2 regions of the Gemmatirosa kalamazoonensis genome follow, and region 1 is predicted to be linked to the other one. Evidence: riboswitches for the same ligand, from Rfam matches in the RefSeq annotation. Region 1 holds a riboswitch; the other holds the start of a gene.

Region 1 (7,360 bases):
ACGCGACTCGCGGCGCAGCAGCGCGGCCTCGGCGATCAGCCGCGCGGTGTCGAGCATGTTGCGCTCCTCCGTCATGCCCGGCGTGAGGCGCGCCTCGATGTCCTCGAGGCGGGCGAGCCCCGCGCGCAGCCCGCGCGCGGTGCGGTCGATGCCCGCGTGCTCCCACATCACCGAGCGGATCGCGTCGGACGCCACCTGGGCCGCGCCGCGGTCCTCGAGCGGCGGCACCTCCCACGTGGCGCGGCGGCGGGGGTAGCTCTTCAATCGCGGCGTGGCCTCCAGATCGCGCGCCACACGCTCGGCGAACACGAGTCCCTCGAGCAGGGAGTTCGACGCGAGACGGTTCGCGCCGTGCACGCCGGTGCGCGCCACCTCGCCGGCCGCGTAGAGCCGCGGGAGGCTCGAGCGGCCGCAGAGGTCCGTCACGATGCCGCCCATCATGTAGTGCGCGGCCGGCGTCACCGGGATGAGATCCGTCTGCGGGTCGATGCCGCGCGCGCGGCAGAGCGCCGTGATGCCGGGAAACCGCTCGGCGAAGCGCACGCCGTCCTTCGCGCCGATCGCGCGCGCATCGAGCCACACCTTGCCGTGGCGCTGCTGCTCGCGGAAGATCTCGCGCGCCACCACGTCGCGCGGCGCCAGCTCGGCGAGCCGGTGGCGCTTCGGCATGAAGCGCTCGCCGAGCGCGTTCACGAGCGTCGCGCCCTCGCCGCGCACCGCCTCGCTGACGAGCGACAGCGGGTTCTCCGGCGTGTCGAGCGCGGTCGGGTGGAACTGCACGAACTCCATGTCGGAGAGCCGCGCGCCGGCACGATGCGCGATCGCGAACCCGTCGCCGGTGGCGACGAGCGGGTTGGTGGTGTAGCGGAACACCTGCCCGCAGCCGCCGGTGGCGAGCACCGTCGCGTCGGCGACGATCTCCGTCGCCTTGCCGGCCAGGCTCGCGCGCGCACCGACGACCGTGGGCTCGCCGTCCACGTCCTCGACGATGAGGTCGAGCACGCGCGCGCGCTCCAGCACCGTCACCCGCGCGCTCTCGCGCACGCGCGCGATGAGCGTGCGCGCGACCTCGGCGCCGGTCTGGTCGCCCTGCGCGTGGACGATGCGGCGGCGCGAGTGCGCGGCCTCGCGACCGAGCTTGAAGTCACCCGACGGGGTGAGGTCGAAGCGCGCGCCGGCGAGCTGCAGCTCCTTCACCCGCGCCGGTCCCTCCTCGACGAGCACCTGCACGGCCTCGGCGTCGCACAGCGCGGCGCCCGCGGCGAGCGTGTCCTCGCGGTGCAGCGCCGGCGAGTCCCCGGCGCCGAGGGCCGCGGCGATGCCGCCCTGCGCGTAGGCGGTCGAGGAGTCGAACAGCGAGCGCTTCGTGAGCAGGAGGACGTCGCCCGCCTCGGCGGAGCGCCAGGCGGTGTGCAGGCCGGCGATGCCGGTGCCGACGACGAGGATGCGGGTGCGAAGGCGTTCGACCATGTGGGCGCCCGGTGATGCGGGATGTGGGCCAGGCCCAGCGGTGACCTCGGTCACGTGCCCCACGCCGCCGTGCGCGCGAGGCGTCCGCCCCTAGGAACCCGGCCACAAAACTCTAGTATATTCCTGTCTTGTCCCGATTACCGCGCTGCGGGCCTCGAGCTCGTCGGCGCACGACGCGTCCCGTGCCTTGGAGATCCGCATGAAGTTCCGTCGCGCCGTGCCCATGCTGGGCCTGCTGTCGACGCTCGCCGCCCCGGCCTACGCCCAGGTGGCGGCTGGCGCCTGCAACATCGATCAGAACAAGCCGGGGTCCGTGAAGAACGCGACGCTGAGCCTCGTCCGCCTGCAGGGCGCGACCACGCCTGAGGCGCGTGGCCGCATCCTGACGGACGTGATCAAGCAGCTCAGCGCCGAGAAGTCGCAGGACAATCCGGCGGGGCGCAACTACATGCTCGCGCAGGCGCTCATCGCGTGGGCCGCGGAGCCGGGGATGGGCGGCACCGTGCCGCGTTCGTCGCTCGGCTACGCCACCGATCCGTCGGCGACGATCGACGTGCTCGCGGCGGCCGACTCGGCGCTGAAGCGGCTCGCCGAGGCGGCGCCGGGATGCGCGCAGCAGGTCGCCCAGATGCGCCAGAACCAAGCATGGCTGAACCAGATCAACGCCGCGATCGCGGCGCTGAACGGCGGCAAGGCCGACTCCGCGGAGTACTACGCGAACCGCTCGCTCCTCATGTACCAGGGGAGCCCGTACGCGTACCACGTCCTCTCCGCCGTCGCGCAGAACAAGAACGACGACGCCGCCGCGACGCGCTACTGGCAGAAGGTCGTCGAGACGGCGGGCACCGACACCACGTACCGCGACATACGCAACAGCGCGATGTACAACATCGCCGTGACGAAGGCGCAGGCCGTGGAGTCGGCGACCGGCGCGGCGCAGAAGCAGGCGGCGAAGGACGCCGCGTCGGCGCTGCAGGCGTTCATCGCCTCCGCGCCGTCGAGCCCCGACGCGCTCCGCGCGCAGCCGACGCTCGCCCGCATGCTGCTCATCTCGGGTGATACCGCGGCCGTCGCCGCGAGCTACGCCGACCAGCTCGCGAACTCGGCGAAGTACACCGACCTCGCGCTCACGCAGGCCGGCGTGACGGCGTCGCAGATCGGCAAGCCGGCGGACGCGGCGCGGCTGTTCCAGGCGGCGCTCGAGCAGAACCCGTACGAGCGCGACGCGCTGAACAACCTGAGCGCGACGCTGCTGTCGATGAAGCAGTACGAGAAGATCCTGCCGATCGCGCAGCGCCTCGTGCAGGTCGACCCGAGCAATCCCGACAACTACGCGTTCATCTCGCTCGCCTACAACGGCATGGCGAACGCCGCGGCGGCCGGCACGGCGGCGAAGAAGGCGCTGAACGACTCGGCGTTCAAGTACTACCAGATGTCGGAGGCGATGCCGGTGAAGGTCACCTTCACCGAGTTCACGCGCGGCGACAACCGCGCGGTCGTCGGCATGGTGGTGGAGGGCGTGCAGGCGAACGCACCCGCTCCCGCGTCGTCCACGCCGGCCCGTCCGGGTGCCGCGCGCGCCGGCGCCGCCGCGCCGAAGCCGGCCGCCCCCGCCGCGGCCGCGCCGAAGACGTACACGATCAAGTTCGACTTCCTCGACAAGAGCGGGAACGTGATCGACTCGCAGACGCAGACGGTCGGTCCGGTCGCGCCGGGCGACCGCAAGCCGGTGCGCTTCGAGAGCACGAAGCCCGGCATCGCCGGCTTCCGCTACGCGCCGCTGAGCTGACGAACTGAGAGGGCGAGAGGGCAGAGAGGGCACGAGGGCAGGAGAGTCATCAGCTCTCCTGCCCTCCTGCCCTCTCTGCCCTCTCGCCCTTTACGTCAGTCGCAGTGCGGCGTGCCCGCCTGGCCGTTGTTGAACGTGTCCAGCGCGTCCATCCACGCGTCGGCCTGCGCGTTCTTGATCGACGGCAGTGCGCCGTTCGTCGGCGTGTTCGCGAGCAGCCACGCCTCGGCGGCGTTCAGCGTCGAGAGCACCGACGGGCTCACCGGGGCGCCGTTCGCGCGGTTCAGCTTCGCGGCCATCCACTGGTGCGCGAGCTGGACGTACGAGTTGCCGCCCTTCGGCGCGATGTCGAACAGGCCGTCCCACGTCAGGCCGGTGACCTGCTTCTGCGGCGTCATCCACGGCGCGGTCGGCGAGTACGGCGCGGGCCACTTGTCCTCGTGGGTCTTCCAGTAGCCCTGCGTGTACGTGCACGCCGCGCCGCCGGTCTTCTCGTACAAGCCGAAGTCGATCGTGAGGTTCTGCGTCCCGGCGACGGCGACCGACACGCCGCTGCCGTCGCTGTCCAGCGCGTCGTTCGAGCCCGCGTCGGTCGGCGACGCGACGTAGCCGATCGGCGTGCCGCTCACCGTCACCGTGTACGTGCCGGCGGCGAGGTTCGCGAACAGGTACTTGCCGTTCGCGTCGGTCGTCGTCGTCTGCGTGACGGCGCCCTTCGCGAGCGTCACCGTGACGCCCGGGATCCCCGGCTCACCCATGTCCTGCACGCCGTTCTTGTTCAGATCGTTCCAGACGAAGTCGCCGACGGAGCCGAGCTGGTAGTAGCCGAAGTCCTGGTCGTTGTTCGTCGTGCCGCTCACCACGACCACCGACACGCCGCTCGCGTCGCTGTCCACGGCGTCGTTCGCGCCCTGATCGGTCGCGGAGACGTTGTAGCCGGCCGGCGCCGAGGGAACGACGCTGTACGTGCCCGGGGCGAGGCTCGAGAACGCGTACTTGCCGCTCGCGTCCGTCGTCGTCGTGCCGAGCGTGGTGCTGCCACGCTTCAACGTCAGCGTGACGCCCGGGATCCCCGGCTCGCCGGCGTCCTGGACGCCGTTCGCGTTCAGGTCGTTCCACACGAAGTCGCCGATCGCGCCGGGCTGGTAGAAGCCGAAGTCGATCGTGTTGTCCGTCGCGCCCGCGGCGAGCGTGACGGAGGCGCCGCTCACGTTGCTGTCCGTCGACGGGTCGCTCCCCTGCCCCGTCGGCGACGCGGCGTAGCCACCCGGCGCGGTGACGCTGACGGTGTAGCTCCCCGGGGTCAGCCCGGTGAACGCGTAGTGGCCGACGGCGTCGGTGGTCGTGGTGAGCGTGCCGCTCGGCCCGACGGCGGTCACCGTCACGCCGGCGATCCCGGCCTCGCCCGCATCCTGGATCCCGTTCGCGTTCGCGTCGTTCCAGACGAAGTCGCCGAGCGCCGCGACGAGCGGCGTGTTCGTGAAGACGACGACCGCCCCGGGGCGGTACGGGCCACCGATCACGAGCCCGGTCACCGAGTTGCCGGTGCCGGTGATCGGGGCGGCGATCGTCGAGTCGTGGCTCGCCGGGTCACCCCGCAGCCCATTCCGCTTCACGGTGACGTAGCTGAAGGAGGCGGCGTAGCCATTCGGCACGACCTCGGTCACGGACGCGAGGTCTGGGTTCGGGCCGATGTCTTCCCCGTTCTGCCAGACCTTGACGCAGCTGTTCGGCTGGACCTCGACGAGGAAGTCGGAAAGGCTGCCGAACCGCAGCGCGTTGCCCGGCTTGATGACGACGTGCATGGTCACGGCGGGCCCGCTCACGCCGGCCGGGTACATCTTGCAGACCTTGAGGATCTCGCTCTCCGGTCCGGTATTGGACGTCACGACGCCGCAGTTCGTCGTGATGGCGTTGCAGCCGACCGGCAGGATGTACGTGGCGCTCGGCTTGGCGGTCGGGCCGAGAGCGGTGGCCGCGGGCTCGATGGAGCGACCGCTGTCGCAGGCGACCGCGAGGACGGCAGCTGCGGCGACGAGGAACGACGCCAGCGGCGCGAACGCCGACCGGCGGGGGCGGAAGGGCATGAGGTTCTCCGAAAGGGGTGGCCCGGGCGCGGCGGCCCGGGGATCCGTCGTGCGACCCGATTCGGCAGCCGGGCCGTCTCGCCCCCGGCGAGACCCCAGGCATTGCGAGCCGGCCTCACGACCGGGGTGCCCTTTCGATCGGAACGTTTCCGCTGCTACTTCGACTGCACGGTCCAGCTCGGCTCTTGCGAGCTGAACCGTGGCCCAATGTCGAGATCGTCATATTGGCGCGCAAGGGTCGGTTCGGGCCGGTCCCCTCGCCCGAGCGCCGGCACTATTCTTCGGCACCTCCATGCGTAAGCTTCTGCTCGTCATCGGCGCGCTGCTGCTCGTGCACGTCGCGCTGCTCTTCGCGCACCCGACCGGGGCGGCCGAGCCTCCCGGCTCGGAAGGGCTCGACGTCGGCATCGTGTTCGACGTCGGTGGGCGCGGCGACAAGTCGTTCAACGACGGCGCGTACATCGGGGCGGAGCGGGCCGCGAAGGACCTCGGCGCGCGCATCCGGTTCATCGAGCCGGGCGAGGGCTCGGACCGCGAGGCCGGGCTCCGGCTGCTCGCCGCGGAAGGGATGGACCTCGTGATCGGGGTCGGGTTCATCTTCACCGACGACCTGACCCAGCTCGCGAAGGAGTACCCGAACGTCCGCTTCGCCGGGGTCGACTACGCGGTCGCCACCGACTCGGCGGGGAACCCCGTCCTCCCGCCCCCGAACCTCGAGGCGCTGAAGTTCCGCGAGGAGCAGGGGTCCTACCTCGTCGGCGCGCTCGCGGCGCTCGTCGGGAAGTCGAAGAAGGTGGGCTTCGTCGGCGGCATGGACATCCCGCTCATCCACAAGTTCGAGGCGGGTTACCGGGCCGGCGTGCTGCACGTCTGCCCCGACTGCCAGGTGATCGCGCAGTACGCCGGCGTGACCCCGGAGGCGTTCCGCAACCCCGGGCGCGGCAAGGAGCTGGCGCTGAGCCAGTACCAGTCGGGCGCGAACGTCATCTTCCACGCGTCGGGGTCCACGGGGCTCGGCGTGTTCGAGGCGGCGCGCGCGACGGGCAAGCTCGCCATCGGCGTGGACGCCGATCAGTACTCGGAGGCGCCGGGGTTCATCCTCACGTCGATGGTGAAGGGCGTCGACGCCGCCGTGTACGACGCGATCGCCGCCGTGAAGAACGGCACGTTCCGCGGCGGGATCCTGCAGCTCGGGCTGAAGGAGAACGGCGTCGGCTACATCTACGACGCGAACAACCGCGCGCTCATCCCCGACGCGGTGCGCGCGCGCCTCGGCACCATTCGCGACTCCATCGTGGCCGGCTACATCAAGGTCCCCACCGAACGCTGATGGCACTTTCGATCAGGGTGTCCGGCGTCGCGAAGGCGTTCGGGCCCGTGCAGGCCAACGGCGACGCGTCGCTCGAGGTGGAGGCCGGCGAGATCCACGCGCTCGTCGGCGAGAACGGCGCCGGCAAGTCGACGCTCATGCGCATGCTCGCGGGCATGTTCGCCCCCGACGCGGGCACGATCGAGGTCGCGGTCGACGGCGCGCTGCGCGACGTGACGGGGTGGTCGACGGCGGAGGCGATCGCGGCGGGCGTCGGCATGGTGCACCAGCACTTCATGCTCGTGCCGCCGCTCACCGTGGCGGAGAACGTGGTGCTCGGCCGCGAGCTGACGAAGGGATGGGCGCTCGACCGCAAGCGCGCCGTGGCCGAGGTCTGCGCGCTGAGCGAGCGCACCGGCCTCACGGTTCCCGCGGAGCGCCCCGTGTCGGAGCTCAGCGTCGGCGAGGCGCAGCGGGTGGAGATCCTGAAGGTGCTCTATCGCGGCGCGAAGATCCTGATCCTCGACGAGCCGACGGCCGTGCTGTCGCCGCCGGAGGTGCGCGAGCTGTGGCGTGTGCTCCGCGGCCTCACCGCCGGCGGCGGCACGGTGGTGCTCATCACGCACAAGCTCGACGAGGTGGTGGAGATCTCGGACACGATCACGGTGATGCGCGCCGGTCGCACGGTGGAGCGCATCCGCACGA
Region 2 (7,360 bases), 200 kb from region 1:
GCTCGCTGACCATGGTGACGAAGCCCATGTACAGCGTCGCGTATCCGAGCAGACCGTAGTCCGACGGCGAGAGCAGGCGCGTGACGACGATCGTCGATGCCCACGTGACGAGCTGCATCAGCCACCGGCTCGCGGCGCTCCACGCGAGGCTGTGGAACAGCCGGCGGTCGAGGTGCTGCTGCGCACCGGCGTGCGCGCCGGCGCCGGGTGCTGGCGGGATCGGGGGCGACGCGGGGGTCGGGGCTGGCGGGAGTTCGACGGGAGCGGCGCGGTTCATCGAGAGGGAGACGGAGCGTGCGCGCGCCCGTGATCGAGCGGCATTCAGGTACGACGGGCGACGACCAGCGTGTGGAGGCCGGCGCCCGCCGCGAGCGACACGCGATCGACCGTCCGGAGCAGCCCGGCCGAAGCCAGCAGGCCGCGGAGGCGAGGCGAGTTGAGCAGACGGCGTACCCCGCGCGTCCCGTGTCGGCCGATCAGCGTCGTATGGCGCACCACCTCGAACCCGCAGGACGCGACGAGCGCCACCAGCTCCCTCCGGGGCAGCACGTGCTCGATGAGCTGATCGGAGAGCGGTGTGCTCGGCGTCTCGCTCGCTCGCACCGTGTCGGCGTTCGGCGTAGTGAGGACGAGCAGCCCACCCCGCCGCAACCCGTGCCGCGCGAGCGCGAGGTGCGCCCGCTGGTCCTCGAGGTGCTCGACCACCTCGTGGCTCACGATCACGTCGAAGCCCTCGCGCTCGGGCTGCCAGCTCCCGATATCGATCTGCGCGAACTCGGCGAATGGGAACCGAGCCCGCGCGGCCTCCACCGCCTCGCCGGAGAGCTCCACGCCGACCGTCGGACCGAATTGCGCGAGAATGGCCGTGAGCCATCCCGTGCCGCACCCCAGCTCGAGCATCCGCGGCTGGTGGAGGTCCGCCTCGCCGATCGCCTCCAGGATCGCCGCCGCCCGCTGCAGCTTCATGGCGTTCACGAAGCGCACGTCACGCCAGCGCGCGTCGTAGAAGTGGGTCTGCTCCTCGATCGACGGCGCAGCGTGGGACATGGCGGTGCGGGAGGAGGGGCGGCGGGGAGGGGACTCCTACGTCTTGGCGTCCGGCGCGATCTGCTCGTACATCGCCTCGTACCGGGACGCCATGTCGATCGGGTCGAACGCCGCCAGCGCGTGACGTCGGGCCGCCTTGCCGAACTGCACCCGCCGGGGCTCGTCCTCTAGTAGTGTCCGAAGGGCATCCGCGAAAGCCTTGACATCGCCGGCCGGCACCACGAAGCCGGTCTCGCCCGGCAGCAAGACTTCGCGCACCCCGCCGACGTCCATCGCCACGACCGGAACGCCGACGATCTGTGCCTCCATCGCCGCGAGGGGCATCCCCTCGTTGCGGCTCGGCAGGGCCAGGACGCGCGCGCGGTTGTAGTAGTCGAGGATCGCCGCACGGTCGATCCGCCCGTCGAAGCGGACCGCCTCCTCCAGTCCCGCGGCCCTGACCTGGCGGCGCAACTGCGCCTCCATCGTGCCGGCGCCGATGAGCACCAGCTTCGCCCGCGGCACGGCGGCGCGAACGATCTCGAACGCCTGGAGGAGCTGGTCGGGCCCCTTCACGTGCACGAGGTTGCCGGCGTACAGGACGTCGATGTCGCGCGCACGGCTCGGCTCCGGCTCGCGCGCCGCCGACGCATCCCAGACGGAGAGCGGCACGGCGTTGCGGATCACCTGCGACTTCTTCGCCGCCTCTGGCGACAGCTCGGCGAGCGTGGCTCCGAGCCCGGCCGAGACTGTCGTGATCCGTACCGCCGAGCGAATCAGCCGGCGGATCACGCCGCCGATCTCCGGCGAGTCGAAGTGGACGTTCACCTCGCTGCCACGGAACGTCACGACGATCGGAATCCCGTAGCGCTCCGCCGCGCGGCGAATCTCGTCGTAGCTCTCCGCGCAGTACTGGAAGTGCACCAGGCGCAGCCCGTAGCGGTGGATCAGGGTCCACAGCACGAGACTGATGAACCGCCGCTTGACCCAGTTGCCCACCAGCGCACGCAGGAGACGTCCCGGGGTCCGCAGCGGCGTCGTCGAGAGCAACGGGGTCATCGACAGCGAGATCACCCGCTCGCCGACGGCGCCTCGCCTGATCGACACGAGGCTCGACGCGGACTCCATCTGCAGGACGACCACCGGAACACCGATGCGTCGCAGCGCCGCCACCGTGCTCGCGGCGCTCACCGCGACGCCGCCCAGGTTCCCCCCGTACCAGGGCGTCACGAGCAGGATCGGGCGCTTCAGGAACGGCGTCGGAGCGGGTTCAGGGCGTGATCCGGGGCGCGGCACGATCGACCCGGCGTCCTGCGGTGCCGCGCGGGGGGCCCCAGGGGCCGGTCGTGGTGCGGGGTCCGTTGGGAGTGGAGAGGCCACGTCGAGCTTGGAGTCAGGTCCTCGCCGCACGACGACGCCCCCGGCGTTCGCACGGACCATCCGCCACCGGACCGATTGTCGAATGGCGGGTGAGAACAATGTATTCGTCGCCATCCGCGCCGTGAGACGGTCGCCACAAATTCACGGCAGTGTCATGCAGGGTGCGTGATCGCGCGCGACCTGCCGAGACTTGACCCGTATCGGCGGTCCGACGAAGGTTTCGGGCTGCCTCCCCCCATCCGTCGGGCGCGGCGCGCCCGGATCGTCTCTCGCACTCATGAACATCCTTCACGTCGTCGGCGCTCGGCCGAACTTCCCGAAGCTCGCTCCGGTGCACCGCGCCGCCAAGGCTCAGGGCATCGAGCAGCTCGTGGTGCACACCGGCCAGCACTACGACGCCGCGCTCTCGGAGGACTTCTTCCGCGACCTCGGCATCCCCGCGCCCGACGTGAACCTCACGGTGGGCTCGGGCACGCACGCGGCGCAGACGGCGCGCATCATGGAGCGCATCGAGCCGGTGCTCGAGGAGCGGCGCCCGGACTGGGTCGTGGTCTACGGCGACGTGAACTCGACGATGGCGGCGGCGATCGTCGCGTCCAAGCTGCACCTGCGAGTGGCACACGTTGAGGCGGGGCTGCGGAGCCACGACCGCACGATGCCGGAGGAGATCAACCGCCTCGTCACCGACCGCCTCGCGGATCTCCTGCTGACTCCCTCGCGCGATGCCGACGAGCAGCTGCTGCGGGAAGGGGAGCCCGAGTCGGAGATCGCGTTCGTCGGCAACGTGATGGTGGACAGCCTGTTCTACGCGCTGCCCGCGGCCCGCGCGACGCGCTTCCGCCAGTCGCTCGGCGCCGACGGCTCGCACGTCGTCGTCACGCTGCACCGGCCGTCGAACGTCGACACGCCGGAGCGTCTGCGCGCGGTCGTCGACGTGCTGGCCGAGATCGCGCGCGAGCGGCCCGTGTACTTCCCGGCGCACCCGCGTACGCGGGAGCGGTTGACGCGCTTTGGGCTCGATGCCGGCGGCGTGCGACTCCTCGACCCCGTATCGTACTTCGAGATGCTCGACCTCGTGGAGGGCGCGCACGCGGTGGTGACCGACTCCGGCGGCCTGCAGGAGGAGACGACGGCGCTCGGCGTGCCGTGCTTCACCGTGCGGCAGAACACCGAGCGGCCGGTGACGATCACCGAGGGGACGAACCGGCTGACGCCCGACCCCGCGCCGCTCGCCGCTCTCGTGCGGGCCGCGAAGCGCCCCGCCGTGCCGCGGCGTCCCGAGGGGTGGGACGGCTGTGCAGGGGTGCGCGCGGTCGCGGCGCTCGCCGCGCGATGAGCGCGGCGAGGAGCGACGACGCGCCGGTGCCGTTCCACCACACCGCGGAGCCGCCGTCGCCGTTCGCCCGGCGCATCCTTCTCGTGAGCCCGCACTTCCCGCCATCGACGACGGTGGGCGGGCTCCGCTGGCAGAAGATGTCACAGGTGGCGGCCGAGTGGGGGTGGGGCACCGACGTCGTGTGCAACGACCCGGCGACCCTCGACGACACGGATGTCGCGCGACTGCGCGATCTGCCGCCTGGCATGCGGCTCTTCGGCGTGCCGCACTCGAGGGCGGTCGGCTTGCGCGCGCTCGACGCGCTCCTGCGCGTGACCCGGGGCCTGCGCGTTCCCGCGCGGCCGCGCGGCCGCGCGGTGGGGGCGGCGGCCGGCGCCATGCCTGACGGCGCGCGGGCGCCGGGCGGCGGCACGCCGGGCAGCGTCGCGCGCGACGAGGCGCGCCGCCTCCGCCTGTCGTCGCGGGAGCTGTTCCGCAACGTCACGTCGCTGCAGTGGATCGGCGGCGAGCTGCGCTGGGCGTCGACCGCGACTGCGTTAGGCAGTCGGCTGCTCGACGCGCGTCACCACGTGGTGGTGTCGTCCGGACCGCCGCACTTCGCGCATGTGGCGGCGCGCCGGATCGCCCGGCGCGCCAGGCTGCCGCACGTCGTCGACATGCGCGATCCGTGGCTCCTCGGGGAGCGCGTCGCGGTCGGCCTCGCGAGCCCCACGTACTTTCGCGTCACGGAGCAGTTCGAGCGGCGCGTGATGGACGACGCGGCGCTCATCGTCTGCAACACCGAGCTCGCGGCGCGTGCGATGCGCGCCGCGTACCCAAGGCGCGCCGATCGCATCGTCACCGTGATGAACGGCAGCGACGCGGAGGATCGTCCGAGCGTCGCGCGCGATCCACGCTTCCTGGTCGCGTACACCGGCGCAATCTACTTCGACCGCGACCCGCGGCTGCTGTTCCGCGCCTCCGCGCAGGTGATCGCGGAGCTCGGGCTCACGCCCGCGGAGTTCGGCCTGGAGCTCATGGGCCCGGTCGACGTGTTGTCGCCGCCGGTCGTTGCGCTCGCGCAACAGGAGGGCGTCGAGCCGTTCGTGCGCTATCACCCGCCGGGCCCGCGCTCGGCGGCGGCGCGGCTGCTCGCGAGCGCGTCGCTGCTCGTGTCGCTCCCGCAGGATACCGAGACCGCCGTGCCGTCGAAGGTATTCGAGTACGCGACGTACGATGCGTGGCTGCTCGCGCTCGCGCGTCGCGACAGCGCCACGGCGCTCGTGCTCGAGGGCTCCAGCGCCGATGTCGTGGCGCCCGACGACGTTGCGGGAATCGCGCAGGTCATTCGTCGTCATGTGTTGCAGTACCGCAACGGTGAGCGCCCCGTCGCCGTCGGCGCCGATGGACGCTTCAGCCGCCGACGACAGGCGGTCACGCTGCTGGAGCACGTCGACCGCCTAACGGCAATTTCACGAGAGTCGTGACGGTGTACGCGTGACTCCCGTCACGCGTCTCTCGTCTGTTGGATGCGCGCGGACGGCCCGGCATCATCGGTACGTCCCACCTCCCGCCGCCTTCCCGCCGCCGCGCGCAACGTAGGTCGGATCTCCTGGTGACGGAGATCGGCTGACAACGGCAAACCCGGTGAAAACCGGGGACGCAAAGCTACGAGGCTACCGCACGCCGGACTCGCTCCAGCGTGCCACGCCAGTCGAGCCGCCAAACGATCCACCCCGGAGTACTAGATGTCCCCCACCCTCCCTCGTGCCCCGCGGGGCACCTGGGCCGCGGCGGCGTCGCTGTTGGTTCTGGTCGGCGCCTGCGACTCCCCGTCCACCGCGCCCTCCGATCTGGTCCCGCAGGCTCCGAATCGCGAGTCCGGTACCGGCGCGACCGTCAAATGGCTCGGCCTCTCCGCCAGCACCACGCGCCTCGTCGTGGGCAAGAGCTTCCGTTACGTCGCCCTCGCCCTAAATCCGAGCGGGCAGCAGATCACGCCCGTCCCCGCGTTCGTCTGGTCCTCGTCGCGCGCCGACGTCGCGACCATCGACTCCACGGGCCTCGCGCGCGCGCTCAAGCCCGGCCAGGTGTCGATTGTCGTCCGCCAGCGCAACGACACGCTCGGAGCGCAGACGGGCGTCGTGCTCAACGTCGTCGACGCCGTGGCCGGCAACACCGTCGCGCTCAAGGTCTCGCCGACGACCGCGAAGGTCGCCGTCGGCGGCACGACGCAGCTCACGCCGACGCCCGTCGATGCGCAGGGCAAGGCGATCACGGGCCGCACGTTCTCGTACAGCGCGCTGAAGACGGCGATCGCCACCGTCACCTCGGCCGGCGTCGTGAAGGGCGTCGCGAACGGGACCACGACGGTGAAGGTCTCGTGCGACGGCCTAACGGTCTCGGTGCCGGTGGAAGTCGGCACGGCGTCGACGTCGTCGACGACGTCGTCGACTTCGACCTCCACGACCACGACCACCACCACCTCGCCCACGACGACGGCGAGCACGCCGACGGCGCCGACCGGCACGTCCACGAGCACGCCGGTCGTAGCGACCGTCACGGTGTCGCCGGCGAAGCTCACCGTGCAGGCGGGCAGCTCGCAGCTCCTCGTCGCGTCGACGCTCGCCGCGAACGGCACTGCCGTCGCCGGCACGACCGTCACGTGGTCGAGCAGCGCGCCTAACGTCGCGACCGTGGCCAGCGATGGCCGCGTGACGGGCGTCGCCGCCGGCACCGCGAACGTCGTCGCCACCGCCGGCACCGTAAAGGCGACCGTGCCGGTGACGGTCACCGCGGCGGCCCTCCCCATGGGCACGCAGGTGACGCTCGCGGTCCAGCGCTTTGACGGCGGCAGCGGCCCGGTGATGGTCTCGAACGGCATCCCGCTCACGCGCGGGATGGTCACCGTGGCGAACCTCGCGCAGGTGCACGTCGTCGTGAACGGTGTCGAGCAGCGTGTATATGTGCGGCCGCTGTACGGCCGGCACAGCGACGGCTCGCTCCGCGCGCTGTTCGTGCAGTTCGACTACAACATCCCGAACGCGGCGCCCATCGCGGCGACGCTCGTCGTCGGCGGCGGCTCTCGCACGCAGCCCGACCTCGCGGCGCGCCCCGCGAAGCAGGTTCCGGCGGCGGCCGCGCTCCCGACGGACGCCACGTACCTCGTGTCCACGCGTTGGACCGGTGTCACGTACGCGGCGAAGAGCTTGACGCCGATGTCGCTCGCGCCGCAGTACGAGAGCGACTACGCGCGCCTCGAGGCCGCCGACTGGTCGGCGTGCGGGCCCAAGTTCGACTGCGGCCGGACGGCGGGCTACGACCGCGCGTACATCCTGTATCAGGCGTGGCAGCGCAGCGGTAATCCCACGTACTGGTATCACGCGACCGCCGCCGCTGCCGACTACCTCAACGGGTACGTCATCCCGAACGGCGGCCCGACGGCGTGGTGGAGTCAGACCGAGGGCGTCGCCGTGCACTACTGGGCGACCGGCGACGAGATGAGTCGCTATCAGCTGCGCAAGATGGCCGAGATGCTCGCGTGGATGGTCCGCCCCGGTTTCTCGGCCTACATCGGCGGCACGTACGGCGACGATCGCTTCCGGGCCAAGGCGATGATGGCGGCACTCGACGCCGCCA

The links. A riboswitch is a leader RNA that binds a small molecule or an ion and turns the genes downstream of it on or off. The one in region 1 is predicted to bind cyclic di-GMP.
Region 2: it holds a riboswitch for cyclic di-GMP, as region 1 does, so the genes downstream of both, J421_RS12410 (Ig-like domain-containing protein) here and J421_RS11580 (SdrD B-like domain-containing protein) in region 1, are expected to answer to the same signal.

What each region holds. Positions count from the first base shown of each region.
Region 1 is NZ_CP007128.1:2,687,892-2,695,251, reverse strand. Features, by position in the region: gene J421_RS11590 (L-aspartate oxidase) at 1-1,470, opposite strand, end outside; gene J421_RS11585 (tetratricopeptide repeat protein) at 1,670-3,259, shown strand; gene J421_RS11580 (SdrD B-like domain-containing protein) at 3,355-5,346, opposite strand; cyclic di-GMP riboswitch class I at 5,407-5,487, opposite strand; gene J421_RS11575 (BMP family lipoprotein) at 5,639-6,676, shown strand; gene J421_RS11570 (ABC transporter ATP-binding protein) at 6,676-7,360, shown strand, end outside.
Region 2 is NZ_CP007128.1:2,885,789-2,893,148, forward strand. Features, by position in the region: gene J421_RS12385 (lipopolysaccharide biosynthesis protein) at 1-277, opposite strand, end outside; gene J421_RS12390 (class I SAM-dependent methyltransferase) at 322-1,047, opposite strand; gene J421_RS12395 (glycosyltransferase family 4 protein) at 1,084-2,217, opposite strand; gene wecB (non-hydrolyzing UDP-N-acetylglucosamine 2-epimerase) at 2,684-3,742, shown strand; gene J421_RS12405 (glycosyltransferase) at 3,739-5,208, shown strand; cyclic di-GMP riboswitch class I at 5,349-5,448, shown strand; gene J421_RS12410 (Ig-like domain-containing protein) at 5,470-7,360, shown strand, end outside.